Linked DNA regions of Desulfitobacterium hafniense DCB-2. The protein of the gene in region 2 interacts with the protein of the main gene of each other region in a pairwise test. Links are inferred from orthologs where the notes say so. Each region holds a gene or a part of one and is shown on either strand. Other genes may lie near its edges. The genes, in order: mobA and DHAF_RS20440.

Region 1 (16,023 bases), 2.8 Mb from region 2 along the record:
CTGTGTTCTCCACACCGGGCAGCGGCAACGTTATTGGTGGGACAGGTGTCGTGTTGAAAACAGTCGGCAAAGTCGTGGATAAGATGATTGTACGGGAGCCGGCAGGGCTGAAGGTAGCCTTTGGAGAGAATCCCAAAATGGTCTATGGTGGGGAACAAAAGAAAATGCCTATGACCCGTATGGCTACTGCCGCCCTGCTTCGTCAAGCGCTGGTGGATGCTGAGACTTATCTGGAAAAGTTAGAACAAGGCATCGAGGACCCGGAAAAGGTACCTGAGCGGGATCTGGGGATGGAAAGTTTAATCCGGGTGATTAAACGTGAGATTCCTCTGCGGGCCCATGCTCACCGGGCCGATGATATTATGACGGCTATCCGCATTGCTAAAGAATTCAATGTGGATCTGGTTATTGAACATTGTACCGAAGGACATAAGATTGCTGAGGAAATCGCCGAGTATGGATATCCTGCCGTTGTGGGTCCTTCACTGGTCAACCGGGCTAAGGTGGAATTGAAAGATAAGTCTTTTGAGACCCCCCATGTCCTGACACAAGCAGGTGTTAAGGTGGCTATTATTACAGACCATCCGGTGACTCCGATTGAACAGCTGTCCCTTTGTGCAGCGCTGGTGGCACGGGCCGGAATGGATGAAGAAGAGGCTTTAAAGGCCATTACAATTAACCCGGCGGAAATTTTGGGTGTGGATCATCGCTTAGGGTCTTTGGAAGTGGGTAAAGATGCGGATATCGTGATTTGGAGTGAACATCCTTTTGTCTTAAAGTCACGCCCGGAAACGGTGATTATCAACGGTAAGGTGATCACGGATTAGCTTTCCGAATGATTGAGAAAAGGCCGGAAACTTTGGGAATTAAGGATACGTAAATAGACATTATAGTTAGAATTCAGAGCGAATGATTAAAGGAAGGAAGTCAGGATGGAGCTGGAAGTTCAAAGCTTAAGTGCAGATTATACTCATGCCCTGGGCTACAATTTAGGAAAAGTGCTTCGTGGTGGAGATGTGGTGTGTCTTGCCGGCGATCTGGGGGCGGGAAAAACTGCCTTAGCAAAAGGAATTGGGGAAGCCCTGGCGGTACAGGAACCCATGACCAGCCCAACCTTTACCTTTCAGATTGAGTATTCAGGGATGGCTCAGGATAGTCCCGTGCGGCTGATCCATATGGATTTATATCGTTTGCGTTATCCGGAAGAGGTAGAGATAATCGGGGTAGAAGATGCTTTTCAAGAGGATGCTATCTGCTTGATTGAATGGCCGGGAATTGCGGAGGATATCCTGCCCGATGATTCATTAGCAATCCGGATTGAAGGATCAGGTGAGGAGCCGCGCTTAATCGGCTTTTCTTCCCAAGCGGAAGCCTGGGCAGAACGGCTCAAAGATATTATCACAGAAATAAATCTTGTTAATCCTTTCGAATACTAGGAGGAACGATGAAGTATCTCACCATCGATACAACCACCAAAGTCACAGCTTTAGCTCTGGCGGATGACGGGCAGCTGGTGGCGGAAGGTTTTTTGCATACATCCAAAACCCATTCGGAGAGGTTGATTCCTGTACTGGATCAAGTCCTGGAGGCATCGGCCTGGAAGCTCCAGGATCTTGATTTTATTGGTGTGGTGCGAGGACCGGGTTCTTTCACAGGAATCCGTATTGGGATTGCCACAGCTCAGGGGTTGGCGCAAGTGCTTAAGCTTCCCTTAATAGGTGTGCTTTCCTTGGATTCCTTGGCTTGGGCCGGACATAGCCGAAAGGAAGAGATCGTACCGATTCTTGATGCCCGCAAGAATGAATGGTATACAGCTCAGTACCGATGGTCGGAAAGGGAGGAAATCCCCATACGAAGCCGAGAGCCTTTCGCGGTAGAGCCGGCACTTTGGCTTAAGGAATTGGCGGAACAAGGCAAGCCCATTGTTTTTGTCGGTGACGCTGTTTCCCGTTATCAAGAGAAGATCAAGGCCATCCTGGGGGATAAGGCAGTGCTTCTCCCGGATTATTTAGCTTTGCCGCGGGGAGCGTATACTGTTCGGTGTGTCTGGAATGAATGGCAGAAGGGAAGCCAGGAAAAGCTTGTGGAACCGTATTATATTCGGTTATCGGAAGCTGAGACCAATTGGGCTAAGAAAGAGGAGGCGCAAAAGGGGAAATGATGATTCGCCCCATGCAAGAGAGTGATTTATCCACAATTCTGGAGATAGAGCATGCCTGCTTTCCGGCGCCTTGGGCTCCCCAGTCTTTTGTCAGCGAATTGAGAGATAATGAATATGCGCGGTACTTTTGTCTGGAACACGAGGGCAATATCATTGGCTATATGGGGCTCTGGTTTATCCTCGAGGAAGGACATATTACCAACGTAGCTGTAGCGCCGGGGTATCAGGGGATGGGCGGTGGAGAGTTTCTGATGCGCTCTGTGATCGATTTGATGGTTAAGGAAGGTATGGAACGTATGACCCTTGAGGTACGAGCTTCCAATACCTCCGCCCAAAGATTGTACGAACGTCTTGGCTTTGTGACAGCGGGAGTTCGTAAAGGCTATTATTCAGATAATCGTGAAGATGCCCTCATTATGTGGCTTGACATAGGCAAAGACTAGAGAAGCAGGCTGATATCAGGAGGTTGCCGGTGAACAATAAAGATATTAATATACTTGGAATTGAGACAAGCTGTGACGAGACCTCAGCTGCTGTGCTTCGCAATGGCTGTGAGCTGCTCAGTCATATTATTTCATCACAGATAAAGACCCATCAAAAATATGGCGGAGTTGTGCCGGAAGTGGCCTCTCGGGAGCATATCCTGCATTTGCAAAGTGTTGTGGAGCAGGCTTTGCAAGAGGCAAAGATGGGGTTTGGCGATTTGGCGGGAATTGCCGTAACCTATGGACCGGGGCTTGTGGGCTCTCTCCTGGTAGGGGTGGCAGGAGCAAAGGCGATGGCTTATGGGGCAGGGATTCCGCTGCTGGGAGTTAATCATTTGGAAGGACATATCTATGCGAACTTTCTTCATAATCCGGGGCTGAAGTTTCCTTTGCTGGCTCTCCTTGTCTCGGGAGGGCATTCCCATTTGGTCTATTTTGAAGGACATGGAAAATACCAGGTTCTTGGGCAGACTCGGGATGATGCTGCCGGAGAGGCTTTGGATAAGGTGGCCCGGACCTTAGGGCTGGGTTATCCGGGTGGACCATATATTCAGAAGGCTGCCCTTGAAGGGAATCCACATGCCTACGAATTTCCCAGGGCAATGCTTGAGCCCGGCAGTCTGGACTTCAGCTTCAGCGGCGTGAAGTCGGCGGTGCTCAATACCTTGAATTCGGCACGAATGAAGGGCGAGACCGTAAATGTTGCCGATGTGGCGGCTTCTTTTCAGGAGGCCATCGTCGATGTCTTGGTGCGTAAGACCTTGCTGGCCTTGGCTAGGACAAAAGCTCCCACTCTGGTTCTGGCCGGGGGAGTAGCAGCTAATACTCTGCTAAGGGAACGCCTCACTGAGGCAACTCAAAAAAGAGGAATTGCTTTTAGTTACCCGCCCCCAATCCTCTGTACGGATAATGGGGCCATGATCGCGACTGCCGGATATTACCGTTATTTGGATAAGGATTATGCTCCTTGGAATTTGAATGCTATACCGGGACTGAATTTGGCTTAAAAGTATAGAAGAAAATTGGTTTAAACGCTGTCAGTAGGTTGACGAGGCTGCTGCAAATTTCCAAGCGCCTGGAAATTTGCAGCAGCCTCTATATGTAATGCGGGGGTCTCGCAACAGGTTAGGACAGTCGAAAAGGCACTATCGCACTAGTCGGTAGGACATTCGGGTAAGCAATTTTGCAAGGGATAATATGTTCTGTGGATAGTTAACTCTGTGGACAATGTGGATAACTCTGTGACTAACTGATATTGGCGGGCTGAGAGGTGTTGGATCTATGAGAGAGTATTGTCCATAATTACCCACAGATCCTGTGGATAATGTGGATAAGTTAGGAACAAGGGGTTTTTTAGGGGGATGGATATGGGGATAACTTTAAAAATAGAAAAGTATCACAAAGTGCTTTTCTTTTACCCTTTGTTCGAGATAAAATAGAAACATGTGTTTACAGAGTTTCATATACCATGAGGGAGAGCCCTTATAGATGATTGGAAGCTTTACTGGTTTATTTTATTTATAAGAACGGAGAACGAACATGTGGGTTTTATTTGTATGCCTCATAGCAGGAGCTTTTGTGGGATGGTTTCGTTTATTGCCTAAGGCTGTCTTGAATCAAGCGGGGCGGGGGATGATGATCGGGGTATTGATTCTCTTATTAACCATGGGTTTGCGTATTGGCGTTGATCAGGACACTCTCTCCCAGCTGGGGAACTTTGGGTTGCAGGCCTTTCTATTTGCCGTTGCGGCAATTATAGGAAGTGTAGTGGCTGTTCTGCTGTTGGAAAGAGCTTTCATCGGGAAAGCGGGCATGGTTCCACAGCAGGATAAGCTGGAAGTCGATAGCACCGAGACGACTCATCCCTACCGTATGACGTTTACAATTATTGGAGCGTTTATCGCAGGAGTTTTCGGAGGGATGATTTTTTTTCCTCAGGTATGGACGGTATATTTGCCCACCATTACGACCTTAGCCCTTGATTTTACTTTGGTTATGGTAGGTATTGATTTAGGGTTGAATCGCGATATTTGGAGACATATGCTCAAAGTCGGTTGGCAGGTGTTTTTAGCACCTGTGGGTGTGGTGCTCGGCAGTATTGCGGCGGCTATGCTGGTAGGTTTATGCTTTGGATGGAACCTTCGCGAAGGGGGAGCAGTTGGTGCCGGGTTTGGGTGGTACAGCTTATCCGGTGTTTTGATCTCTGACCTTCATTCAGTCTCCTTGGGTACAATTGCTTTTTTGAGCAATATATTCAGAGAGGTTTTAGCCATAATATTTGCCCCCTTTTTAGCCAGGAGAGTTGGGCCGCTGGCTCTTGTTGCTCCCAGTGGGGCAACAGCTATGGACTCCACACTTCCTCTCTTGGTGGCGGTGGGACCTAAAGGTGTCAGTATAGTAGCTATCATAAGCGGTCTTTCTTTATCTCTTTTAGTTCCTGTTTTGGTGCCTTTGGTTTTGGGTTAACCTTAATTAGCAAGCATAGTGAGCAGTTAAAGTATTTTTATCGAAGTTTGGAGAAGGAATATTTTAATCTTTGACGAATCCATTAGTAGGATTGACTGAATTTTCGATAAAATGGAAGAGCTGCTTTTGTTTTAGCAGGGGATATGAAGGAGGATGGAAAGGTGTCTGAGGAGAAGCGGTTATTGCGGGAACATGTACTGTCCCTGCGATCAGCGTTGACACCGGAAGAACGGGCTTCTAAAAGCCAAAGGATTCGGGCTATCGTGACTCAGACCCGTGAGTTTCAGGAAGCAGGCACTATCATGCTGTTTATGAATTTCCGTGATGAGGTAGAGACGACTGAGCTAGCCCAGAAGGTCCTGGACTTGGGGAAGCGGTTGGTATTGCCGCGATGTGCCCCTAAAGGGGTGCTTATACCGGCACTTATCGGAGATTTGGCAAAAGATATTGAGTCGGGAATGTGGGGGATCCGTGAGCCCAAAAAGCAAGAACTCACTGAGGTAGATCCTTTGGAGATCGACGGTATCTTTGTTCCTGGGGCCGCCTTTGATGGGCAGGGAAATCGCCTTGGCTATGGGGGCGGATATTATGATCGGTTTTTCGAAAGGGTGAGAGAAGGGACGCCTAAGATTGCTCTCGCTTTTCACTGCCAAATTGTGGACAGAATCCCCGTTGAAGTTTACGATAAGAAGGTAGATATGTTGATCACTGAACAGGGTGCCATGCGTTTTAAGGAAACGCTTTGAATTTAGTGGAAAAGGGAGGAGAACTATTTTGTGTGAGGAGTGTAAAGAGTTAGTTGATCCTAAAGAGGAGCAATTGGAGCAGATATTAGCTCATCATAAGCGGGAGAAAGGGGCGCTTATTCCTGTTTTGCAGGAAGCGCAAGGGCTTTATGGGTATTTGCCTGAACATGTGATCAAGCACATCAGCAGGGGGCTGGGCATACCTTCAGCTAAGGTTTATGGAGTTGTTACATTTTATGCTCAATTCCGCCTTACCCCTATGGGGCGCAATGTGATTAGTGTCTGCTTAGGCACGGCCTGCCATGTTCGAGGAGGCGCTAAAGTTCTGGAAGCCATAGAGAAGGATACAAAGATTAAGGATGGGCAGACCACGGAAGACGGGCGCTTTACTTTAGAGATCGTCAACTGTATTGGGGCCTGTGGATTAGCTCCCGTTATGTCCATTAATGGGAATGTCCACGGAAGATTGAATGCAGATCAAATCCCAGGAATCCTGGCAGAGTATAAGTAGGGGGAATAGGGATGAACACAGAAGCTAAAAAACAGGTTTTTATCTGTGCAGGTACAGGCTGTATCTCTTCAGGAGCTAATACAATCATCGACTTAATTAACGTGGAGATAGAACGTCGAGGGTTAGCAAAAGATGTGGAGCTCATTGCCACGGGTTGCCGTGGTTTTTGTGAGCAAGGGCCGACTTTAGTTATTGAACCTGCGCAAAGATTCTACCGGAGAATTCAGCCGGAAGATATTCCGGAGCTGGTAGAGAAGGAATTAGCTCAAGGGGAAAAAGTGGAGCGCCTGTTCTATGTGGATCCCCAGTCGGGGGAACCTGCTTTAAGTTATGAGGATATTAGTTTTTTTGCTAAGCAAACTCGTATTGCTCTTAAAAATTGTGGATTTATCGATCCCACCAAGCTCGATGACTATCTGGCTCACAAAGGCTATGAAGGCTTGAAAAAAGCCCTTACGATGGACCCGGAGGCCATTGTCGAAGAGGTCAAGGAATCCGGCTTGCGTGGCCGGGGAGGGGCCGGTTTCTCAACCGGTCTGAAATGGAGCTTATGCAGGGCTACCCCATCCGATAAAAAATATGTGATTTGCAACGCTGACGAAGGAGATCCGGGTGCGTTTATGGATCGCGGTCTTCTCGAGGGAGATCCTCACGCGATCATTGAAGGTATGCTGATCGGCGCTTATGCCATTGGTGCTGATGAGGGCTATGTTTATTGTCGAGCAGAGTACCCTCTGGCGATCAAGAACCTGCAAATTGCCATCAAACAAGCCGAAGAAGCGGGATTCTTAGGGAATAACATCCTGGGTTCCGGATTTAATTTTCATTTGAAAATCAACGCCGGAGCCGGAGCCTTTGTCTGCGGTGAGGAAACCGCTTTGATGGCATCTATCGAGGGCAAACGCGGCATGCCCCGTGTGCGGCCTCCTTTCCCGGCCCAAAGCGGATTATGGGGTAAGCCTACCAATATCAATAATGTTGAGACCTGGTCCAATATTCCTCATATCTTGAGAAACGGAGCCCAATGGTATGCCCAGTACGGAACGGAGAAGAGCAAGGGGACCAAAATTTTTGCGCTAACAGGTAAGGTTAATAACACAGGGCTGGTTGAAGTCCCCATGGGAATGCCCTTAAGAGATATTATCTTTGATATCGGCGGCGGCATTAAAGATGGTGGAAAGTTCAAGGCAGTCCAGATCGGCGGTCCCTCAGGGGGGTGCCTGCCGGAAGATATGCTGGATCTTCCTGTAGATTATGATACCTTAACTAAGGCCGGTGCTATGGTAGGTTCCGGTGGTCTGGTTATTATGGACGAAACCACTTGTATGGTGGATATTGCCCGCTTTTTTCTGAACTTTTCCCAGAGTGAGTCCTGCGGAAAATGTACCCCCTGCCGTGAAGGGAATAAACGGATGTGGGAGATTCTCGATCGCATCACCCGTGGTGAAGGCCGGGAGGATGATATTGAAAAACTGGAAACCCTGGCCTATACAGTTAAGGAAACTTCACTGTGCGGCTTAGGTCAGAATGCGCCCAACCCTATCCTGGCTACCTTAAAGTATTTCCGGGAAGAATTTGAAGAGCATATCCACGCCAAAAAATGCCGGGCCGGAGTCTGCAGTGAACTTCTGACCTACTCTATCGATGCCGAAAAATGCAAAAAATGCGGACTATGTGCCAGAAATTGCCCGGCTAACTGTATCAGCGGCAATAAGAATACCCCCTATGTGATCGATGGGGAAAGATGTATCCGCTGTGGAAGTTGTATGGATTCCTGCAAATTTGGCGCGGTTATCCGGGCCTAGAAGGAGGAGTGGATTTAGTGGAATGGCTTAACTTAACTATTGACGAAAAAGAAGTTGTCGTACCCAAAGGGAGCACGGTCTTGGAAGCATGCCGTATGTACGATATTCCGATTCCAACCCTTTGCCAGGATCCGGAACTCACCAATGCCGGAGCTTGCCGTCTCTGTATTGTTGAGATCGCAGGTATGCGCAATCTGCCGCCTTCCTGCGTTACCCAGGTGACCCAGGGGATGGTTGTGAAGACCCAGACACCAAAGGTGCGCAAGTCCCGCAAGGTGATTCTGGAGCTCTTAGTGGCGAACCACCCTTTGGATTGCATGACCTGTCAGAAAATGGGAGACTGTGCGCTGGCTCAGTATGCCTATGAATATGGTGTGACTGGCGAAGATTACCGGGGAGAACGGCGTGAGCTGCCCCTTGATGACAGCAACCCCTTTATTCTCAGAGATCCGAATAAATGCATTCTCTGCGGCAAATGTGTGCGGGCCTGTGAAGAGATTCAGGGGCGAAGTGTGTTGGATTTCTTTAAACGGGGGTTTGACTCCCAGGTGGGACCGGCCTTTGATGTTCCTTATAGTGAATCGGAATGCGTTTTCTGCGGTTCCTGTGTTTCGGTTTGCCCAGTGGGAGCCTTGGTGGAGAAAAAGATGGTCGGCCAGGCTCGGGCCTGGAACATCGAAAAAGTACAGACCACCTGCCCTTTCTGCGGCACAGGCTGTAATTTTGACCTGAATGTCAGCAATGGCAAAGTGATCGGGGTAACCTCCAATCCGGAGTCACCGGTGAACGGTAAAGCCCTTTGTGTCAAGGGCCGTTTTGGCATGGATTTGATCCACAGCCCTCAGCGCCTGACCACTCCCTTGATTAAAAAGGATGGAGAATTCGTCCCGGCAGGCTGGGATGAAGCCCTTGATTTAATTGCCGCAAAGTTCTCCCAGATTAAAGAGGATTATGGGCCAGATTCTTTTGCAGCACTCAGTTCAGCCCGCTGTACCAATGAAGAAAATTACCTGATGCAAAAATTTATGCGCGCAGTGATCGGAACCAATAATGTTGATCACTGCGCCCGTACCTGACACGCTCCCACTGTGGCAGGTCTTGCCACTTCATTTGGTTCAGGAGCGATGACTAATTCTATCAACGAAATCCCTAATGCCGAAGTCATGTTTGTGATTGGTTCCAATACTACAGAAGCTCATCCGATTATCGGCACCAAGATGAAGCAGGCTCTGGCCCGGGGAGCCAAGCTTATTGTAGCTGATCCGCGGGAGATCGAACTGGCCAGGGATGCTCATATCTGGATGAGATTGAAACCAGGTACGGATATTGCCCTGATCAACGGGATCATGAACATCATTGTCGAGAACGGCTGGGAGGATCGCGCTTTTATTGAGGAGCGAACCGAAGGCTATCAAGAACTCAGGGAAAATCTCAAGAAATTCCCGCCGGAAGAAGTCAGCAAAATCACTGGAGTTCCCGTGGAGCTGATGGCAGAAGCTGCCCGTCTCTACACCAGTGTGGAGCGAGCTCAGATTTTCTACACCCTGGGAATCACGGAACATGTTTGTGGTACGGATAATGTTATGTCCCTGGCCAATCTGGCCATGCTGACCGGAAATATCGGCAAAGAAAGCTCCGGGGTCAACCCGCTGCGGGGGCAGAACAATGTGCAGGGAGCCTGCGACATGGGAGCTCTGCCCAATGTTTATCCCGGCTATCAGAGTGTTACCAACCCAGAGGCACGGGCTAAGTTTGAAGAGGCCTGGGGAGTTTCCCTTAATCCCAATCAGGGCTTCATGATTCCGGATATGTTTGATTCAGCAGTCAAGAAGGAATTGCGGGCCATGTATATCATGGGCGAAGATCCTGTGCTGACCGATGCCGACGCCAATCATGTGCGTAAAGGCCTGAAGGCCTTGGACTTTCTGGTTGTTCAGAACATCTTTATGTCTGAGACTGCCGAATTGGCCGATGTTATTTTACCGGGGGCCAGCTTTGCGGAAAAGGACGGTACTTTCACCAATACCGAGCGTCGGGTGCAACGGGTTAACCGGGCGATTAAGCCTATCGCCAATACGAAGGCGGACTGGGAAATCATCTGCGAGCTTTCCAACCGGATGGGGTACCCGATGGCTTACCCATCGCCTGCAGAGATCATGCTGGAGGTTGCCTCCCTGGCACCGCAGTTTGCCGGAGTTACCTATGAGCGTCTGGGCAAAAAAGGCCTGCAATGGCCGGTTCCTCATGCCGAACATCCGGGCACGAAGTTCCTGCACCAAGGGAAATTTACCCGCGGCAAAGGCGTGTTTACGGTGATTGAGCATCAACTGCCGGATGAGCTGCCCGATGAAGAGTACCCATTCCTGCTGACCACGGGCCGCAAGCTGCAGCATTATAACATCTCCACCCGTTTCTCGGCGGCGCTGGATGAGCATGCCCCCGAGGAATTGGCTGAGCTTAATCCTAAGGACGCCCGGCGATTGGGGATTCAGGATGGTGAGAAAATCAAGGTAGTTTCCCGCCGCGGTGAGGTAGTGACCAAGGTTTGGGTAACCAAACGAGTTCCGCCAGGGGTGCTCTTTATGACCCTGCACTATAGGGAGTCACCGACCAATGTCTTAACCAATGGGGCGTATGATAAAGTAACCAAGACCTACGAATATAAGGTCTGTGGTGTACGGGTGGAGGCTCTGAAGTAATTTAAGCAATAAAGAAAACTCGCCTCAGGTGGAGTGTCGACTCTATCTGAGGCGTAGTTGACTTATCCGCGGAGTGGATAAGAATAGGAGAGTGTCTGGCTATATCCAGTATATAGCGTGAGGCACTCTCGTTTTGTTACAGAACAAAGGCAACAATGAGATAAAACCCTTCTACAGCTCTACCCTAGGCATGTTTTCTCTATCTATGTTACAATATAAGACGAAAGTTTAAACGTTGATAGAGACAAGGGAGACATAGGATATGGGTGCTGATTATGGACAAACCCTTCTGCCGATGACCGGGATTATTCTGGCCGGTGGGAAAAGTTCCCGCATGGGTTGCAACAAGGCTTTTATTGAATGGGATGGGGCACCGCTCATCGAACACAGCTTAGCTGTCTTCAATGCGGTTTTTGCGGAAGTGATGATTAGCAGCAATCATCCGGAGCTTTACGCTGACTATGGAGTAAAGGTGATCAAGGATAATTATCCGGATCATGGGCCGTTAGGTGGATTGGAAGCATGCTTGCGGGAAGCCCGCTATGATCATGCCTTTTTTGCTGCTTGCGATATGCCTTTTTTGAATACAAAGGTGATTCGATTTATGGCTGGAGAAATTGAAGGCGAGAGTATTCTAGTCCCCGAGATTGAGGGTGTAGTTCACCCTCTTCATGCTTTTTACCACAAGAATTGCCTCCCCTTGCTTGCCGAGAGCTTAAAGGCAAAGCATCTTAAACTGACAAAACTTGTTCAGCAATACAGCAGAGTGCGTTATCTAAGGGAGAAGGATTTCCGGGATTTTCCCGCAATACATCTTTTTTTAAGCAATATGAATACCCCTCAGGAGTGCCTGGAGCTGCGGCAACACAATAGTCATAGTATTTAATGCTGTAAAAAAGAACATTTTTTATTATTTTTAATGGAAAAAATGTTATTTATCTGGAATATATTAAGAAATATTAATAAGGATTAAGAAATATTATTGCTTTGAACTCTTTTGGCAATCTCCAAAATGGTGTATACTACAAGTAGTTACATTCATTCTGCTATAATTATTTTGAAACATGGAATAATCAGCAAATAGAATATGTTTATGTGCTCCGAAACTGGAAACCTAAAGTTAGCTATGGTTTACCAGTCGTGCATTCTGCACCGGGTATTATTGGAAACAGTAATGCCTCCCATTTGGAAAGGAGTCTGTAGGGTATGCGGGAGCTCCGCGGTTTTACAGACCGTGGGGCTTATTTATTTTGTGGAATAATGAACGTGAAGGTGAGGGGAATCTATGCAAGATCAATATCGGCGCCAGATCGAATACCTGAGGATTTCCATTACAGATCGCTGCAATTTACGATGTAAATATTGCATGCCCGCTGAAGGAGTTCAATGGATTCCTCATGAGCGCATCTTAACCTATGAGGAAATATTGCGTGTCATGCGCATTAGCACCACATTGGGCTTTAGACGGTTCCGCATCACCGGCGGGGAACCCTTAATCAGGTCCGGAGTCCTGGAATTTTTGCAGAATGCCTCGCAAATTCCAGGAGTGGAAGATTTGATGCTGACCACCAATGGGATACTTCTTGCGGACATGGCGGAAGATCTGAAAAAGGCGGGAGTCAATCGGGTCAATATAAGCCTGGATACTTTCAATGAAGATAGGTTCCGGGAACTTACCCGTGGTGGGGATATTAAGAAAGTCTTTCAGGGAATACACCGCTCTCTCGAAGTAGGGCTGCATCCGGTTAAACTCAATGTGGTGGTGGTTCGTGATTTCAATAGCCATGAGCTACCCCGTTTTATGGAATTAGCTCGTGACTATCCGCTTCATGTTCGCTTTATCGAATTGATGCCTATCGGGATCAGCTCGGATAAACGCAGTGATTTCGTATCTATCGATGAGATGAAAGCAATACTGGGCTTAGAGGGCCTGAAAGCCACTCACGATATTCAAGGAGGCGGTCCTGCAGAATATATCACTTCAGAGGGTTTTAAGGGCAGTGTGGGCTTTATCAGCGCTATCAGCAAGCATTTTTGCAGCACTTGCAATCGAATTCGCCTGACTCCCGACGGGAAGCTGCGCCTGTGCTTACACAGTTCCAAAGAAGTGGATTTTCGTGAAGTGCTTCGCTCCAACAAGAGTGATAATGAAGTCAGGGATGTTTTTGCCCAGGCGATTTGGAATAAGCCGGCTGAACATCATATGAATGATCAGGCCTGGCAGGATCAACGGATTATGTCCCAGATTGGAGGATAATGATGGAACTGACACATTTTGATGAAGAAGGCCGGGCACGTATGGTGGATGTCTCGGCTAAGGCGGAGACGACCCGGGTGGCTACGGCCCGGGGTAAGGTGGAAATGCAGGCGGAGACTTTGGAGAGGATTCGCTCAGGACAGATTGCCAAAGGGGATGTGCTGGCGGTGGCCCAGGTCGCGGGAATCATGGCAGCCAAACAAACTTCAAATGTGATTCCCATGTGTCATCCTCTGGCTATTACCGGAGCAAAACTGAATTTCGAAATTGTTCCTCCCGGAACCATAGAAATCGAAGGAATTGTCAAAGTCACGGGTAAAACCGGGGTTGAGATGGAAGCGCTTACGGCTGTCAGTGTTGCTGCCTTAACTATTTATGATATGTGCAAGGCTATCGACAAGACCATGGTTATCAGTGATATCCGGCTTATGGAGAAAACCGGCGGCAAGAGCGGGCATTTTATTCGCGAAGATCACTTAAAGAGCACAACTTAATAGATAAATTCGAATGATTTAAAACAAATTAGGAGGAACGATGATGGCGAAGATTATCGCAGTTTGTACAAGTGAGAAAAAAGGGATGCGGAAAAAAAATGTAGGGGAGGGAGTACTGAAGGTTAATTTTGGTATCGAAGGAGATGCTCATGGCGGGGATTGGCATCGTCAGGTAAGCTTGCTGGCGATGGAAAGCATCAAGAAGATGCAGGATATGGGGCTTGATGTGGGACCGGGAGATTTTGCCGAGAATTTAACCACCGAAGGAATCGATCTGGTGAGCCTGCCCCTGGGCACAAAATTAAAGATTGGTGAAACCGGCGTGGGCGAAGTGACACAAATCGGTAAAGAATGTCACACCCGATGTGCTATTTATTATCAAGCGGGGGACTGTGTTATGCCCAAGGAAGGGATCTTCATCCGTGTTCTGGAAGGCGGCCCTATTAATGTGGGAGATAGTGTTGAGGTGATGGAGTAATGCTGAGGGTTGGGGTTATAACCGCCAGTGATAAAGGATCTCAGGGGCAAAGAGAGGATCTTTCCGGTGCTGTTCTCAAGGAACTGGTGAAAGAGATCGACGGCGAGGTCGTTCTCTATACTATTCTTCCGGATGATCAGGAGCTTTTGGCCCAAACGATGAAAAAGTGGGCCGATGAAGAGGGCTTAGACCTTATTCTGACCACAGGTGGCACGGGTTTCTCCTTGCGTGATGTTACCCCGGAGGCGACGACTGCTATTGCGGATCGTATGGTCCCCGGGATTGCTGAAGTAATGCGTTATGAAAGCTACAAAATTACTCCGAAGGCTATGTTGAGCCGGGCAGTGGCGGCCTTGCGCAAGCAGACTTTAATCATCAATATGCCGGGTTCGCCTAAGGCCTGTAAGGAATGTTGGGCAGCCCTTGTCCCTGCTTTGCCCCATGGAATTCAGATCCTCAAAGGGGAGGCCAGCGAGTGTGCTGTGCCTGTTCACCAATAGGCATCTTCAGCGTGTTTTTGAGGTTTTTTAGGTTCAATTCAATATAAAAATTTTTTTGCTTGTCACTCCTGTCCTTTTCCTGCGTACTCTATAGTAAGGGAAAGTGGAAATGGGGTGACATTGTTTTGAAGGCGATTGCTTTTATTGATTATGAAAATATATGGACTGGACTCTTTGAACAAGGTTATGAATTAACTCCGGAAATCCTTATGGAATCCATTCAACTGTATGCTAAACAAAATGACTATGTTCTATCCGCTATTTATCTCTATGCTAATTTCGATCGGGAAGAATTCTGGCGTGCCCAGACTTCCTTTGAGAAGATTCATGTATATACACGCCATGTGTACGGAAAAAACAATTTTGCCAGTACGGGATTAAGGCGAAATGCGGCGGATGTGGAGCTCATATTGGAAGCGCAGGAGATCTTGCTCACTCGTACCGCAACCTTTGATGTGTTTCTTCTGTTGACTGGGGATGGGGATTTTTTGCCTTTACTTCGAAAAGTAAGGGCCTGGGGAAAAGATGTTAAAGTTATCGGCGTGAAGGGAAGCATGCACCACGAACTTCAAGCCTTTAGTGATTCCGGAGATTTTTTCGGCGAGTTTCTCCCTCAGGAGCGACCGCAGGAATATGAGCCTGAAAAGGATCTTGAACAAGCAATCTCAATCATAGCTCAGCTTCAGCTAAGCATGACGTATATTGCTTCCACCAAAGCGAGGCTCACCCTGTCGGATCATCTGGGAGTTACCATATCCCAAGTGAAAGAGCTTATTCGCTACGCATTAAGAGAGGGGATTCTTCTTGAACAAGAATATGCCGATTCCAGTTTAAAGATCGGTAAAACCAAGGTCTATCTTTTGAACCTTGACCATTCTATGGTTCAAGTTGTTCTGGGGTCCGCAATCGAAGAGATTCGCAAACGCTATGAGAAATTAAGAACTCATTGATGGTTTGCCGTGTAAAATTGAGCAGGCACGGCATAGGGTAATAAAAGAATGAGAAGAAGGGGTATCTGGCCGGGAGGGCTGGATATCCCTTCTTCTAAGGCGCCGTGATGATTTTTTGTCCAAAGGATGAATAAACCCCCCGGGGACTGGTCAATATATTGCTTAGTGAATGCAAGTCGAAGCTATGAGATTCTGTCAATTTAAGAGTGATGCAATAAGGGGAAGATATAAGGAGAAAATAGAAGGTTTTCGCTTGTAAATCTCTTAAAAATGCAAATGACAGGATTTGATTTCTTCATCCACCTTGCATATTATTATAGTATGATGTTAGCACTCAATAGGAATGAGTGCTAACAATATCAAAATAATATTTGAGTTCTTAAGGAGGGACTTTCTTCAATGAACATTAAGCCTCTAGGTGATCGGGTAGTCATTAAAGCACTCCCCATGGAAGAAAAGACAAAAAGCGGA
Region 2 (15,946 bases):
CAGGATATTATCTGGGACCGGGATTATGATTTTATCATCGACGGCACGGATAATTTTCCGGCTAAGTTTCTGATCAACGACGCCTGTGTTCTCAGCGGGAAGCCTTTTTCCCATGCCGGGATCATCCGCTTCCAGGGACAGACCATGACTTATGTGCCCGGGCAGGGGCCATGCTACCGCTGCATTTTCAAGAATCCCCCGCCGACCGACAGCGTACCAACCTGCAAACAGGCAGGGGTGCTGGGGGTTATGGGAGGGATCATCGGCACCATTCAGGCCACGGAAGCCATCAAATATATTCTGGGCCTCGGGGACTTGCTGACCGGCGCCCTGCTGACCTATGACGCCCTTAAAATGGAGTTTCGGAGAGTTAAGCTGCCTCATAATAAAAAATGCCAGGTATGCGGGGAAGAACCCTCGATCACAGAACTGATCGATTACGAGCAGGCTGCCTGCGATCTGAATTGAGGAGGTCCGGCTATGATCACCCTGACTAAAAAGCAAATGGAAGAGATGCTGGCGCATGCCCGCCAAGCTCTGCCCAATGAGGCCTGCGGACTGCTGGGAGGCCGTAGGGATGGAGATGATCGGTGGGTAGAGCGGGTTTACCCCCTGAACAATCTGGATCAGAGTCCGGAGCATTTCAGCATGGACCCCCGGGAACAATTAACGGCGGTCAAAGATATGCGGAAAAACGGCTGGGTAATGCTGGGCAATTTCCACAGTCATCCGGCAACCCCAGCGCGGCCCTCGGCGGAAGATAAAAGGCTGGCCTTCGATCCATCCCTGAGTTACCTGATCATTTCCCTGGCCGAGCCCCAAAAGCCAGTCTGCAAAAGTTTTTTGATCAAAAAGGATGGGGTAGACGAAGAAGAGATTATTCTGAAGGAGGAGTAAACTGTGGCAGAGGTTGATTACAAGGCTTTAAAAAAAGGCGGCTTTATGCAACAGGTGCAAAAGGATCATTTTGCCCTGCGGCTGCGCGTCGCCGGCGGCCAGATCCAAGCCGACCAGCTGCAGAAAGTAACGGAGCTGGCCCGGACCTATGGGCAGGGTTATATTCATATGACCTCAAGGCAGGGTATCGAAATTCCTTTTATCCGGCTGGAGGACGTGGAGGCCGTTTTAAACGAACTGAAAGAGGTCGGGCTGGAGCCCGGTGCCTGCGGCCCCCGGGTCAGAACGATTACAGCCTGCCAGGGGGCGGCGATCTGCCCCAGTGGCCTGATCGACACCACCCGCTTGGCTGGGGAACTGGATAAACGCTATTTTGCCAGGGAGCTTCCCCATAAATTTAAACTGGGCGTTACGGGCTGCGGCAATAATTGCCTGAAAGCGGAAGAAAACGATCTGGGTATCAAAGGGGGCGTCAGGCCCAGCTGGCAGCAGGACCAGTGCATTTATTGCGGTTTATGCCAGGCGGTTTGCCCGGCCAAAGCCATCGAGGTTCACAGACAAGAGGAAACCCTCAGCCTGGACAGTCAGCTGTGCACTTATTGCGGCAAATGCGTTAAATCCTGCCCGACTTCGGCCTGGGAAGGAGAAAGAGGGTTTTTGCTCTCCTTTGGGGGGCTGTTCGGCAACCGGATTGCCATCGGTAAGCGCATCCTGCCTCTGGTCATTACTGAGGCTCACCTTTATCAGGTGATCGATAAAACTTTGGAGTTTTTCCAGAATCACGGCAAACCAAGCGAACGGTTCAGGAACACCCTGGATAGAGTTGGCTGGGAAACCCTTGCTAAAGAATTGGAGGGATTAGATCTTGAACGCTAAAAAAGCGGATCGGGTGGTGGATATCACCAGTGTTGTCTGCCCCATCACCTTCGTGAAAGTTAAAGTTGCTCTGGAGGAACTGGAACCGGGGCAGTTGCTGGAGATTCTGATGAAGGATGGGGAACCCATTCAAAACGTTCCCCGAAGCTTGAAAGACGAAGGCCATAAGCTGGTTCAGGTAGAAAACAATGGGAACGGAACCTATACCGTTTTCGTAGAAAAAGGAAATTAAGATAAATACTGGCTTTGATCCAGAGCTGGCGTATTTTCCAAGGAAGATGCGCCCTTTTTGTGTCCCTTCGGTTACCCATTACCCATGGAGGTGCTGCCGGTTGAAGATAATAGTTCTAATTTCGAAATTAATTTTTTGGATTGTATAAGTCGTTTCTATCACATATAATAATAGTGAAAATAAGAATATTTAATACTTGCGTAGATAAAGATAAGCAAGTTTTTCCTTCAATATCTGTATAAAGGAGGAAAAGGGATGAAAGCAGAGTGGGTTGAATTGAATCAGGAATGGCAGTCTACCCAATGGGTTGTAAATCGATATCTGTCGAAAAACCACAGCCTAAAAAGACATTCGCAAAGGGTCTCCTCTTTGTGCCAAAGTATGGGTGAGGTTTTGGAATTAAGTGAAGAAGAAGCTGCACAATTGGAAAAGGCGGCTTTGCTTCATGATATTGGCAAAGCCTTTATTGATGACCGTATTATTAATAAACCGGACCGGCTTAATGAAGAGGAATGGGTAGAAATCAAAGGCCACCCAGGGAAAGGTTTTGACATACTTTGTGCTTTTGAGAATATGGGGATGACGGCGCGGCTCATTTTAGCACATCATGAGCGATGGGATGGGAAGGGTTATCCCCGGGGATTAAAAGGGGAAGAAATCCCTCGCCTAACCAGGATAATCTCCATCGCGGATACATATGATGCTATGACGAGTTCGCGCAGCTATCGGAAGCCCTTATCAAAACGTAAGGCTATTGAAGAATTGAGACGCAATGCCGGGACGCAATTTGATCCTGATTTGGTACATATCTTTGTTGATAAGGTTATCGTGGGTGAAATAGAGAGAGTTCAATAAGGTATGGGAAACAAGAAGTTTATAGATTTTGCTTAGTGAAAGACCGATCATATACTTTGATCGGTCTTTTGCATAACAACCGGATCACAAGTATTGTTTGACCTTAAATGAAAGAGAATTTATAATAGCTCTAATAGAAGAACTTTCTGCCACAGGGGGAACAATGGGAGAATATTATCAGTATTTATGGAAGACGACGTGGATTGAGGCTTTAGGGATTCTTTTACTGGGCTTATTTATCTTAATCCGCACTATTTGGAAAGTCTATACTAAGGCACAAAAACCCTTAAGGCGCAAGGATAAATTGCTGCTGGCTGGCAAAGGGTTGGTTTGGCTTTTAATCTACGGGACTTATCTGTTGATCTTTAATGCCAGCGAACCGGATTGGTTTGCTAAGCCTGTTCAGGTACAGGGTGAAATACAAGGCAAGAGTATGGCTTCCGACAGCCGTCAGCCTTATAGTGTTGAGATTGAATGGGATTCAGGAAGAGAGACACTCCATTTGGATCCTTATACATATCGCGAGCTTGAAACAGGGCAGAGAGTGAATGTGACTTTTCTCCCCTATCGTTTGCAGGTTATATCTTGTGAAATTCTGCCGCCAGATAAGGATAAGAAAGAAAAAAGCGTTACTGAGCTCAATCAAGAGAATGGAGGGGGATTATGATTCCGGAAGTCTATTTTACCAGTATGAAAATCAATCAGGGGCAAAGCCTGCTGACGAAACTGGAAAAGCTTATCAATCGGTCAGGAATCCTGAAAGGAATCGAGAAGAATGACATGGTTGCCCTTAAAATACACTTTGGGGAACGGGGCAATTTAGCTTATATCAGACCACAATTTGTGCGGAGAGTCGTGGATCAGGTCAAGAAAAGAGGCGGCCGCCCCTTTTTAACCGATGCCAATACCCTTTATGTGGGGTCTCGCTCCAATGCCATTGACCATTTGGAAACAGCCATCGAAAACGGTTTTGATTATTCTGTGGTGGGGGCCCCTCTGGTGATTGCCGATGGCCTAAATGGGAAAGACTATGTATCAGTGCCTGTAAATTTGAAGCATTTTCAAGAAGTTAAGATTGGCAGTGCGGCGGTCCATGCGGATGCCCTGATTGCTGTATCTCACTTTAAAGGCCATGAAGCAACCGGTTTTGGCGGGACATTGAAGAACCTTGGTATGGGGTTAGGCAGCCGGGCCGGCAAGCAGCAGCAACATTCGGATATCCTGCCCCAAGTCAATGAAGAGCGCTGCACGGCTTGCGGGAAGTGTAAAAACTGGTGCCCTGCCTCGGCCATCACGGTGGCAGGCTTTGCCCGGATTGATGAGAAGCTCTGTATCGGGTGCGGAGAATGTGCGGTAACCTGCACCTTCAAAGCCATTGCTGTCAATTGGAAGACCACACCGGACGTGATTCAGGAAAAGATTGTGGAATATACCGTAGGTGCTTTAAAGGGGAAGGAAGGCAAGAGCGGGTTCATTACCTTTGTTAATAATGTCTCACCTCTCTGTGATTGCGTGAGTTGGAATGATGTTCCCATCGTTCAGGACATTGGTATACTTATCTCCCAAGATCCTGTAGCCATCGATCAAGCGGCTGTGGATCTGGTGAATCAGGCCCATGGTAATCCTCATTCCGTTTTGGGCGAGCGTCATCATGAGTCAGACAAGTTCCGCGTGATTCACCCTGAAGTGGACTGGTCTGTTCAGCTGGAGTATGGGGAAAAGATCGGCTTAGGGTCACGCCAATACCAGCTCATTACTATGGATTAGCAGATGGCTGTAGGCAGTACTGCCCAGCATTTGTAAAAACCTACAAAATATTCTCGCGTTTTAGCAACACAGAAGTGTCGTAATATGATATCATAAGAAATAAACTAGTGATATGACTGGAAAGGAGAGGTGGGGTTATGCGCATTCAAAAAGTCAACGAAAATACGATCCGCATCTTCATCTCCTTCGCCGAACTTGCCGACAGAGATATTACCATGGCAGATTTATTTCAACGTTCGCAAAGAAGTGAGCAGGTGTTTTGGGAGTTAATCTCTCAGGCAAGGGAAGAAGTGGAGTTTAACCTAGATCAACCCTTTTGGATACAAGCCACAGCATCATCCAATGAGGAATTTGTGATTACTGTCATCAAGCAAGAAGACACAACAGAGGTCATAACTAAAGAAAAGGAAAGCAAACGGCCAAGCCGGTCCAAGGTTATGGAGTGGGTGTATGCTTTTGCCGATATTGAGGATGTCCTAGCCGTTGTCAAGCGTATACCCGATTTTTCCCGTGTGCGCTCCAGTCTTTTTGAATTTGATGGGGAATATTATCTTGTGGTCAGTCATTTAGGTACGGGTAAGAAAAAACAGGTGGCAGAGGCTTTGCTCGACGAATATGGTGAGCTGGTGGATGTAGCTAAGCTCTTCTTGGAAGAGCACGGAAGAGTTATATTGAAAGAGCGCGCCCTGCAAACTTTGAAAACCCATTTTAAGTTCTAACTTGGAAGTATAAAAGGAAGTCGCAGGACTTCCTTTTTCCGTCTTTCGTAACTTTTCTAAGGGAGAATTATGTGACATAATGAGAGGGGACGGAGAACAATTCAGGAATATTCTGCAAGCACTCGGAACAAACGGTTTTTCCTTTGAAATTTTGTAAGAGAGAAGTTGTGTTACAAAAAATGCAGTGCTGGGCCTGTTTTTGACGCTTATAGGAGTCAAAGCAGAGGATTTCCCCTTGATTGGAACTGCTTTTTTGTTTCATGGTATTTTGAAGTGGCAAAAAATTGGAATGCATCGACATTAGTACCTCCTGTTTAACGATAGTGCTATAATATGCTATAACGGGTGTCGAAATCCTAAAAAGCCTGCGGGAGGATTATCAGAGATTCAGTCGGGAAATGGATAGTGTTTGTCATGAGGTATGGACAGGAAATAAGAGTACAAAGCCTGGTTAAAACACTTGTCCCATGATTTAGGAACTAAAGGATTCGAAAAAATCAGTCCAATAATGCCGAATAAAAGGTATAATAAGTTGTGAGACGAGATTTTTTTAATTAACTACTTGTGGAGTGATAGTGTGCGAAAAAAATCTGCTTTCAAAAGATTGGGTTTAACCTTACTGGTCATGGTACTTCTTGTGGGAGGAATCGTTCTCGGCTTCAGTGGACTCAGTATGTCCAAATCAAAACCCCTGCCGGGTGAGCAAAGTGGCCCTATGACTGAAGAGGAACTGAAGAACCGCATCAGTGTTCTTTTGATCGGTGCGGATCAGCGGCCTGGGGAACAATCATTCAATACGGATACCATCATCTTAGCGACCATTGATCCTAAAAGCGCCCGGGTCAGCTTATTGTCCATCCCCCGCGATACCCGTGTTTCTATCCCCGGACATAAGGATATCAAGATTAATGGAGTAGCTCCTTTGACAGATTTGGATAACCTGGTGGATGTGGTTTCTGATCTGGTGGGCATACCTATCTCCGGCTATATTCAGACGAACTTTAATGGTTTCAAGCAAATCATCGACACGTTAGGCGGAATCACCGTGGATGTGGAGAAGGATATGTATTATGAGACCGGAGATGATGAAGACGGATTTATTAATCTAAAAAAAGGCCTTCAGAAACTGGATGGCTCCAAAGCATTGCAGTATGCGCGTTTTCGCAATGATGGCTTGGGAGATATTTCACGCACTGCCCGGCAGCAGATAGTTCTCAAGGCTGTAGCTGGGGAAATGCTCAAGCTGGGCACTCTGCCTAAGCTGCCTTGGCTGATTCCTCAGTTGAATGAAGCGGTCAATACGAACCTTCAACTAGGTGATATGTTTAAGATTGCCAAGACCGCTGTTAAATTTAAAGATGTGGAGATTTATACCCAAACCTTGCCGGGAAGTTTCCATGATATGAATGGCCTCAGTTATTGGGATGTGGATCCTGAGCAAGTGAAAGAGGTGGTCAGCAACCTTCTGCGGGGAATCACCACGGATAAGGTTGTCGGGGACACGATTATCGATTTGCTTGAACCGGTAGAGCCCAATAACCCTCTGCCCCAAGTACCGGGAAGCCCCGGTGATCCTAATGGAACGGAATCTCCGGATTACCACATAACCGATCCTGACGATGAAGGCAACCCTGCTGAAGAGGAGAAGCCTGTGGACGACGGGACTGAGAATGAACCCGGTAAGAAGCCGGGCGATGAACCAGGAGATAAACCAGGAAAAGAACCGGGAGAAGGTACAGGAGAAGAACCAGGGATACCGGAGGAACCCAGTGCACCTGAGGAACCTAGTGCACCGGAGGAACCCAGTGTACCTGAGGGAGCAGGGGGTGGAGAAGCTGTCAATGATCCCAGTGAGTAAGCACAAAGAAGGTGGAGGGAAATTCCCTCTTAGAGGATGAGTGAGGTGAAGGATATGTCGGAAATGACAGATAATAATTCATCCAATGTCTGCCCGGTAATCTGGAAAGCAGAAGACAATAAATTTCTTATCAAAATGGGGGATTCTGTAAAGTTTGTTGTGCCTTTCCCCATGGCAGGTATACTTTCCTATAAAGGTCAAAGTCAGGAGACCGCCTTTAAAGTGGATGCCGGTGATATTATTGAGTTTTATCCGGAGTTTTTTCCGGGAGAATTAACCTGGGAAATTGAAGTCCGGGATCAGGGACTAACTGCAGTGGCCAAGGTCAATCATCTGAAACCGGGATTCTATGTTCTTCCTGAAACCCTCGACGATAATATTACCATCCGCTTTCAGGATCTCCTGATTTGGCAGGATACCAAGCCTCAAGGCCCCTACTGGGATCAGAGGAAGTTCCTTGGGGATCTGCAAGCTCACGGGATTGTGTTTGGGGTTTTGCCGGGGGCATGGTATAACATTTCCATGGTACAGGGTAAGAGAGAAGTGGTCATTGCCCAAGGGAAACCGCCTACTTTACCCGTTGCCGCTCAGCTCGTTGATCTGCTGACCAAAAAGGAGACTGCACTCGAAGAAGATCAACGGATTGATCATTTTGCTTCAAAGTTAAAATTAGTCAATGCGGGGCAGGCTTTGGCCCGGAAGATTCCCGGTGTGCCGGGAACTCCCGGGAGAAATGTTAAAGGGCAGGAGATACCGTCACAAAAGCCCCGGGATTTCCAATTTAAACTGAAAAAGAATGTTCAATTATCTGAGGACGGTTTGGAAGTTATGGCCACAGTGGCTGGATTGCCACTGCGCATGGATGAATTGTCCTTTGGGGTGGAGCCCGCTTATATCCTGAATCAGGATTTGGATTTATCTATAGGCAGCATTGAATTTCCGGGAGATGTATTTATTTCCGGAGATGTTCATGATGGTTTACATATTTTCTCGGAGGGAAAGGTGGAGATTCGTGGCTCCTCTTCCCGGGCGGAGATTCGGGCGGAAAAGGGACTGACCATTTATCGTAATGTTTTGGCGGGCAAGCTGGTGGTTGGAGCACGCTATGTGGTCCGCTCCAAGCTTCTCCATGATTTGCAGGCCCTCCATGATGATTTGGTAGCCTGCTTAATGATTACGGAGGATTTCATTAATTCGCCTCATGGCAAGGATCTGAAGCCGGGTCAATGTCTTAAATTGATTATAGAACGAAGGTTTCCCGGCTTGCCCAAGCAGGCCAGCGATCTTGAGAAGTTCCTTCTGGCGACCAAGGACGAATTGATTCAGCAGGACTTAGTCATCTCTGTGCGCAGTGCCAAGCGTTTTTTAGGCGGATTAGGACCACTTGATCCGCAAGCTCTTCCTCTGCTTGGACGGGTAAGTCAGGCTTTTGAGCAAATCATTGGCAATATCACCCTGGATGTTCCGGAAAAGCTTGAATGTCAAGTGGACTATGTTCAAGGTGCTTTAATTGAATGTGCGGGGCATTTTTCCTGCCGGAAAGGGACCTATAATTCGATCATTCAAGCTGCCGGGGACGTTAGGATAGAAGGGGTATGCCGGGGTGGCAGGATTATTTCCGGAGGCAATGTTGTGATCAAGGAACTGGGAGGTTCCGGAATCACGGCGACCACCGTACAATTCCCGGGAACCAAGCGTTTGAAAGTGGGCTATTGTTATGCTAATGTAGTTATTGTTGTAGATAAGGAGATCATAACGATTGATGAGCCCTATAAATCTCTCGAGATTTACCGTGAACATGGCAAGGTGGAAGTTGAGCGATTAAAGGGTTAAAATGTCACGGATGAGATCTCGATAAGAGGTGAAAGCTATGGAAACTATGATTTCTCTTGAACGGGCTTTGGAGGTTATCCTCCATAGGATAGAGCCCCTTGGCGTTGAAGAAGTGGGCTTGGGACAGGCTTATAACCGAGTGTTGGCCAAAGATGTCCAGGCAGCAATTGATATGCCGCCCTTTGATCGTTCCCCATTGGATGGGTACGCTTATTGCGCCCAGCCAACAGATAAGGCTCCTCTGACCCTTGATATTGTCAGTGAGATTCCTGCAGGAACATGGTCTGAGCGGGAAATTCGCCTTGGGGAGTGTGCGCGGATTTTTACCGGGTCACCACTTCCTAAGGGAGCAAATTGCGTGGTAAGACAGGAAGACACGGAGCGTTCGGCTGGCCAGGTCACGATTAACCAGCCGGTTAAGCCTCAGGCCAATATAGTTTATCAAGGGGAAGAAACAAAATGCGGCGATATCGTCTTAAGAGCGGGAGAGTATCTTTCCCCTGCCGCTGTTGGGTTGTTGGCTTCCTTAGGAGTTGAGACGGTGGAAGTCTATCGCCGTCCCAAGGTGGGGATTTTATCTACAGGTTCTGAGCTTCAGGATGTAGGCAGTCCTTTGTTGCCCGGAAAGATCTATAACAGCAATACATATACCCTCAAAGGCCTCCTTCTGGAGGCAGGGTGTGAGGTGAAGGCCGCCCCCTTTGTGGGAGATGATCTGGAGGAAACCATCGAGGCTTTAAAGGCCTTGGAAGATACGGATCTTGTAGTTACTACCGGAGGAGCTTCGGTGGGTGACTATGATCTGATTCGCGACGCTTTGGTGGGTGCGGGGTGTGAGCTCCTTTTCTGGAAAGTGAATTTTAAACCCGGAACCCCGGTCGCTCTTGGCGTTAAGGGAGAGAGGCTGTATTTCTCCTTGTCGGGAAACCCTGCGGCGGCAGTGGTGAATTATGAACTCCTGGTCCGCCCTGCCTTGCGCAAGCTTAAGGGCAGAACAGCTCAGGAACGGATTTTTCCCGTCTATATGGATGGTGATTTTGGGAAATCCGGCAAGCAAAGAAGGTTCCTGCGGGCCCGGGCTGTCTTTCGTAACGGAGAGATCTGGGCGGATCCCAGCTTTGCCCAAGGCTCCGGTGTTATCCGCTCCATGAGAGGAAGCCATCTTCTGGTGGATGTTCCGGGCGGGCATGGACCGGTTCAGAAGGGCGAGCGCCTGCAAGGCCGCTGGATCAGTTCATGGGAGGAAGATTAAATGGTTCCTGTGGTATCGATCGTTGGACAGCGCTCCAACTCAGGTAAAACCACTTTGCTGGTTAAGCTGTTAGCAGAAGCCAAACGCCGGGGCTGGCGGGTTGCTGCGGTTAAGCATGATGTCCATGGATTTGAGATGGATAAACCGGGCAAAGATACTTGGCGGTTTGCCCAGGCCGGAGCGGATGTGGTCGTTATATCTTCTCCTGAGAAGATGGCTATGATTGAAAAAGTTCAGGAGGAGCGGACCTTAGAGCAAGTTCTGGAGCGCATAAGGGATGTGGATCTCATCTTTACCGAGGGATATAAGCACGGGAACCAACCCCGGATTGAGGTTTTTCGCTCAGAGGTCCATCAAGAGCTCCTATCCGATCCGGAGCAGCTGCTGGCCATTGCCAGCGATGTGCGATTTGAGTTGGGGATACCTTGCTTCGATCTGGATGATGCCCAGGGCATCTGCGATTTTCTGGCAAATCGATATGGATTAAAGTGAGACAGGGGGCATCCTGTCTCACTTTTTTAGGGAGGCCCCGGAGCCCTTTGCTAAGGAATTTCTGGGGGCATTTTCAGGGTCTTTCCTCAGAGCAGCTGGTCATGTAGCTTAAATGGCATCAGTGGAAAGGGAAAACGTGTTATCCGGGTTGTGTAGCTTTACGCCCAACGCCTACTCCATAGCTCCGGGGCTGGTTCACTCGCTTTCTTAACAGACGAGCCAAACCTCAGGGTAATACCTGATGTGAACCGGTGGCTCGTCTAAGTTAAGAAAGCCTCGTTCACCCGACCGCCCCTCCGCTAAATCCGTCTGCTTTTGTGCGTAAAGCTACACGTTGCGGGTCTTTTTCAGCACAGCTGACCTTGCCGCCCAAGCCGCCACGTCACAGAGAATGACTTAGCGGCGCAGGTGCATCTTTCGGAGCGGAGGGTTTTTCGCGTTAGTTTTGTCCGCGCAGCTTATGGAGCGACCGGTGTAAAGCAAAATCCTGGAGACTTCCGGCAGATCCCCCTGCTTGCGAAGAGGCTGCCTCACCGTATCCGTTCCAAAATTCAGCACCCTGCTAGTCAAAGGCAAGCAGGGTGCTTTTCTAATGAATAGTTTCTTTCTGTTATGCTCCTCCTGGCTCATATCAGATTGCAGGGGATAAAGCAGTTTTGCTCATCGATCGGTACCACTTCCTCACATAAGCAGAGGATTCCTCCGTGGCCGCGCTTGATAGACGATTTATCCAAAATGGTGTACTTGTTGATCTCACGGCTGTTGGGACTTGCGGATTTTTTGATTTCCAATGGGTGAAGCTGGTTGTTTGCTTCGACAATGATGTCAATCTCCTTGGCGTTGGAGTCCCGGAAGTAAGTGATAACCGCCTTCGAGGCGGAATAGGCGTAGCTTTTCAGCATTTCCGCCACGACATGGTTTTCAAAGTAGTGTCCGCTGGCCGCGCCGTTCATCAATGTTTCAGGGGTCAGCCACATGGAGAGGTGAGCGCAAAGTCCGGTATCGCAGAAATATAGCTTAGGGGCTTTGGTGAGACGCTTGAATGCATTATTGGCGTAGGGTTGCAGGAGGTAGACGATACCCAGCCCTTCCAGCAGCCGCAGCCACTCCTTTGCTGTTGGCTGCGAAATGTCCGCCGCTTCGCTGAGGTTTTTGTAGTTCACCTGCTCTGAGGTGAGCGCGGCACAGGCAGTCAGGAATTTGGCAAACCGCAGTGAGTCGGTAATGCCGCCCAATTCGGCGACATCGCGCATCAGATAGGTATTGACATAGGCGTTATAATACTCCTGCCGCTGTTCGGCGTCGGCATGAAGCACCTGTGGCATGCCGCCCCGCCAGATGTGTTCAAAGACTTTGAGCACATCGTTTTTTTCAGCAATTCGCTGCCGTGCAAACAGGCATTCCGGAGAAAAATCCAGGGAATTTTCAAATTCTATACCATCTTTTTCATTTTTGGAAAGGCTGTACAGCGTCATTATGCCAATTCGGCCTGCCAGAGTTTCACGCACGTTTTTCATCATTTCAAATTGCTGTGATCCGGTGAGCCAAATAAGGCCCGGTTCCTCGCTGCTATCACATAGGATTTTTATCTGGCTGAAGAGCTCCGGCGCGTATTGCACCTCGTCGATGAGGACAGGTGGCTTGTAGGTTTGAAAAAACAGTACAGGATCGGTTTTAGCCAGGTTTCGCGCCATTAAGTTATCCAGTGTGACGTAGGTACGGTTTTGCCCTTCGGCCAAATGTTTAAGCATAGTGGTTTTGCCGACCTGCCTTGCGCCTGTTACAAGTACCGCCTTGAAAAATTTGCTCATATGCAGGAACTTGCGTTCAAGGCTCCTTTTTATATAATTCATGACACATCCTCCTACGCGGATTTAGGATAATATAAAGTTTGTTTTATATTATCCTAAATCCTTGCGAATGTCAACCGCCGCTGACCTTGCCGCCCAAGCGGCGTCGGTAAAGACGGAAAAAACGACTTAGACAAGGCACCTTTCCCTATATTTCCCTCAACGCCTCGCCTTCATCATAATCAAATCCACCAGTTTTAGAAAGTATAATTTAATATAGTGGGTATTTTTCGATTTCCCCGCCTGTCAAATTCGACACTGGTGTCGAATTTGACAGGCGGTAATGAATCGTGAAGCTCCTGTACAAAAGGCGGGGCTCATCATCCACTATGACTGCAGCTTATTCTTTCTGCCGAGACCTTGTCCAGGATGTCCCAGATGGCTGCTGGCTGGGCCGGTTTATTCAAGACCCGGAGCGGCGACACGGCTGCAAAATCCTCTTGCTCCTCCGACGCCGTTATAAAAACGATGTGACAGGCTTTATTGCGCTGCCTTATGTAGGAGGCAGCCTCAAGACCGGTGATCTTTTTCATCCGGTGATCCAGAAAGAAAAGATCAAATAGATTAGGGTTTTCGTTGAATTTCGCCAGCAGTTCCTCTCCGCTGCTGAATTCATAAAGGTTAAACCTGACTCCGCATCTGCTTTCATAGTCCTGAATGATAAGTTTCACGTACGCTCGCTGAAGTGCACCGTCATCACACAGGCTGATATTCAACCCGGCGGTCAGCATGGCTTCCGCCGGGCCTTTCTCTTTGGCCCTTGGCCGGTTCCTGCTCTGCTATCCATAACTCTATTTCCCCCTTTTCCGCCCGGCACCGGACCGGACCCCACTCAAGGGTCCGTTTCCGGCAGCCCGGCGTGATCAGGGGAAATTAAAAGACGCATGCAAGGGTTTATCCCTACACATGCGCCTGAATTCATACTGTCTCATGTTTACTGCTCTCAAGTCGCACACAATCAGCACTCCCCTGAGCGGCAGTCCGATTATACCCCCTGGCCGCCCGTACTGTTGTACTGGAGCGAAGGGCATTGTATAATGGATCTGTCGTCGCGGACAGCTTGCTGTTACGTGTAGGTGTGCACACACCTTGCGCGTGCCTGGAAGTGTTCCACCACTTTCGGGCCGCGGCGGCCTTTTAATTTCCACCTGTATCCATTATAGAGGTATTGGGAGGGAATTACAAGCTACGTGATGCTGAGGCAGGAATTTTCGTTCAAGGGAGTCTTTTTATATAGGTTCACGCTACATCCTCGTAAAAATCTAGGATAATATAAAGTAGGCATTATATTATCCTAGATTTTTACGATGTCAACCGACGCCGTTGCCCTTGCGCCTCCAGCGGCGTCAGTAAAGACGGCCCCGACAAGGCGGTTTATCCCGCGTTCTTGCAACGCCCAGCATGCACAGGCTTGAAAAGCAGCCCAAGGATTTTGCTTTACAGAAGGGAAGCGAATTTAAGCGAGCGGAAACAAAACTTCGCGAAAAGCACGCAGCGGAGAAAGGTTGGAAACAGGACGTTTCCAACTGGCTATGAGAACAAGTGCGAAAGCAGTGCTTTCGAGGAGCCGATTTAGCCACGAAACCCGGACGAGGGTTTCGCCCAAGCCGCCACGTCACAGAGAATGACTTAGCGGCGCAGGTGCACCTTTCGGAGCGGAGAGCTTGAGCGTTAGTTTTGTCCGCGCAGCTTATGGAGCGACCGATGTAAAGTAAAATCCTGGAGACTTACCTGCAGAGCCCTCCCCATGCTGTCTGAGATACCTGCAAAAAGAAGCCGGCTCAGCGTATCCGCTCCAAAAGCCGGGCCGCCAGAGGCAGAAAAGGCATGGCAATGAGAGAGGACAGCACATTGAAAAGGGTATGAGCATTGGCAACCTGAAGACTGACAGGCCCCCCGATCCATTGCAGGAAAAGAGCGAGTGGCGTTAGGAAGGGAAAGAAAATAAGTGCACCGAAGAGGTTTAAAAGGACGTGGAAGAGGGCTACCCGCTGGGCCGCCCGGTTAGTGGCCAATGAGGCTATGACGGCTGTAAAGCAGGTGCCGATATTGGCTCCGAAGATAAAGGCGATGGCTGTAGGCAGGGTAATACAACCGTCAGAAGCGAGAATCATGACGATTCCCGTGGTAGCGGCTGAGGAGTGGAGGACGGCAGAAAGCAGAGTGCCGGCGATGATCCCCTGGAAATGATGATCTCCCAGTTGATGGAGTAATTCCTGCACCCAATCTACCTCAACCAAAGGAGCCATACCGCTTTCCAAAAGGTTTAAGGCAAGAAAGAGAAAACTTAAACCCAGGCAGGAAAGGGCCAGATAGCGCCAGCGCTGGGGGAAAAAAAGGTAGCCTAATCCACCTATTAAAAGGGCGTAGGGAATCATCGGTTCCAGGGGCAGGGCCAGCAGTTGGGTGGTCACGGTCGTACCTATATTGCTGCCTAAGATCAGCCCTAAAGCGTTGCGAAAGGAAATAAGGCCGGAATCGACAAAAGAGACGGCCATAACGGTCAGTGCCGTGCTGGATTGGAGTACAGCTGTCGCCAGGGTTCCGCTCCAGAAGCCCCGCCAGGGGGTGGCGGTCATTTGATAGAGGAGATTGCGGAAGGTGTCTCCGGCAAAGGCTTGAAGCCCATACCGCAGAATATGCATACCATAAAGGAGAAAGGCAAGCCCCAGGGTTAAGGCAAGGAGAATGGTCAAGATCGCGGCCTCTCCTTTCTTTTATAGAGTCTATAGAGTCTACATCTGTCCGCTTAAGGAATCTCTTCGAGGCATCCATAAATTATATGGGTAAATTTTCGTTAGCAGAACAGGAGCATCTCTTCCCGGAGGAGCGTAAATTATCCCAAGGGGTGATGGTATGCTCATTCGCCAGGGAACGGTAAAGGACTGGCCATTTATGTATGAACTAGCCAAGAGGGTTATTCCGGTGAATATTTCACCATGGCGTCAGCAGCCCATGGAAGAGACCATGAAGTATCGGATCAAGATGCTGAAAAACTTCTGGACATGGATCAATCAAAGCGGCTCCAAGGTGTTTATTGCTGAGATGGAGCAAGAAAAGCCGGCAGGCTTTTTAGTTCTTTATCCCAATGCTGTGGAAGAGCTGACGGGATTACCTCAAGGATGGGTTATGGATATTGCGGTTCTCGAAGACTATCGCAACCATGGCATCGGCAGGGTTCTGATGGAGGCCGCAGAAACCTATTGCCGGGAGCAAGGGATTGAATATCTTGGTTTAGCAGTTAGTTCTCATAACGTCCAGGCCGTAAAATTATATCAGAGCCTTGGTTTTGCGGAAGAGCGGAAGCTCATGGTC

Evidence for each region.
Region 1: the proteins of DHAF_RS20440 (region 2) and mobA interact in binary tests that used the Escherichia coli proteins (3 or more experiments, as listed by UniProt). The link is inferred for Desulfitobacterium hafniense DCB-2 from one-to-one orthologs.

Annotation. Positions count from the first base shown.
Region 1 is NC_011830.1:1,496,306-1,512,328, forward strand. The notes cover bases 10,008-12,947. They hold mobA (molybdenum cofactor guanylyltransferase), read left to right. Parts: upstream 10,008-11,135; coding sequence 11,136-11,759; downstream 11,760-12,947. Other genes in these bases: moaA (GTP 3',8-cyclase MoaA), read left to right, coding at 12,159-12,947. In the rest of the region: DHAF_RS06955 (amidohydrolase), read left to right, coding at 1-827; tRNA (adenosine(37)-N6)-threonylcarbamoyltransferase complex ATPase subunit type 1 TsaE, read left to right, coding at 933-1,436; tRNA (adenosine(37)-N6)-threonylcarbamoyltransferase complex dimerization subunit type 1 TsaB, read left to right, coding at 1,445-2,161; rimI (ribosomal protein S18-alanine N-acetyltransferase), read left to right, coding at 2,158-2,604; tRNA (adenosine(37)-N6)-threonylcarbamoyltransferase complex transferase subunit TsaD, read left to right, coding at 2,634-3,653; DHAF_RS06980 (LysO family transporter), read left to right, coding at 4,186-5,112; DHAF_RS06985 (5-formyltetrahydrofolate cyclo-ligase), read left to right, coding at 5,256-5,858; NADH-quinone oxidoreductase subunit NuoE, read left to right, coding at 5,887-6,369; NADH-quinone oxidoreductase subunit NuoF, read left to right, coding at 6,381-8,174; more of moaA, read left to right, coding at 12,948-13,130; cyclic pyranopterin monophosphate synthase MoaC, read left to right, coding at 13,133-13,624; DHAF_RS07025 (MOSC domain-containing protein), read left to right, coding at 13,668-14,102; DHAF_RS07030 (MogA/MoaB family molybdenum cofactor biosynthesis protein), read left to right, coding at 14,102-14,602; DHAF_RS07035 (NYN domain-containing protein), read left to right, coding at 14,728-15,552; co-chaperone GroES, read left to right, coding at 15,952-16,023. UniProt on the Escherichia coli protein: Transfers a GMP moiety from GTP to Mo-molybdopterin (Mo-MPT) cofactor (Moco or molybdenum cofactor) to form Mo-molybdopterin guanine dinucleotide (Mo-MGD) cofactor.
Region 2 is NC_011830.1:4,343,000-4,358,945, reverse strand. The notes cover bases 8,319-11,181. They hold DHAF_RS20440 (molybdopterin molybdotransferase MoeA), read left to right. Parts: upstream 8,319-9,074; coding sequence 9,075-10,289; downstream 10,290-11,181. Other genes in these bases: mobB (molybdopterin-guanine dinucleotide biosynthesis protein B), read left to right, coding at 10,290-10,781; DHAF_RS20445 (FapA family protein), read left to right, coding at 8,319-9,037. Outside these bases: molybdopterin-synthase adenylyltransferase MoeB, read left to right, coding at 1-468; DHAF_RS20490 (M67 family metallopeptidase), read left to right, coding at 481-897; DHAF_RS20485 (4Fe-4S binding protein), read left to right, coding at 901-1,773; DHAF_RS20480 (sulfurtransferase TusA family protein), read left to right, coding at 1,763-2,005; DHAF_RS20475 (HD-GYP domain-containing protein), read left to right, coding at 2,261-2,860; DHAF_RS20470 (hypothetical protein), read left to right, coding at 3,024-3,527; DHAF_RS20465 (DUF362 domain-containing protein), read left to right, coding at 3,524-4,627; DHAF_RS20460 (adaptor protein MecA), read left to right, coding at 4,765-5,346; DHAF_RS20450 (LCP family protein), read left to right, coding at 5,924-7,204; more of DHAF_RS20445, read left to right, coding at 7,241-8,318; DHAF_RS20430 (ATP-binding protein), read right to left, coding at 11,408-12,634; DHAF_RS20425 (LytR/AlgR family response regulator transcription factor), read right to left, coding at 12,952-13,362; DHAF_RS20415 (Na/Pi cotransporter family protein), read right to left, coding at 14,413-15,327; DHAF_RS20410 (GNAT family N-acetyltransferase), read left to right, coding at 15,488-15,946. UniProt on the Escherichia coli protein: Catalyzes the insertion of molybdate into adenylated molybdopterin with the concomitant release of AMP.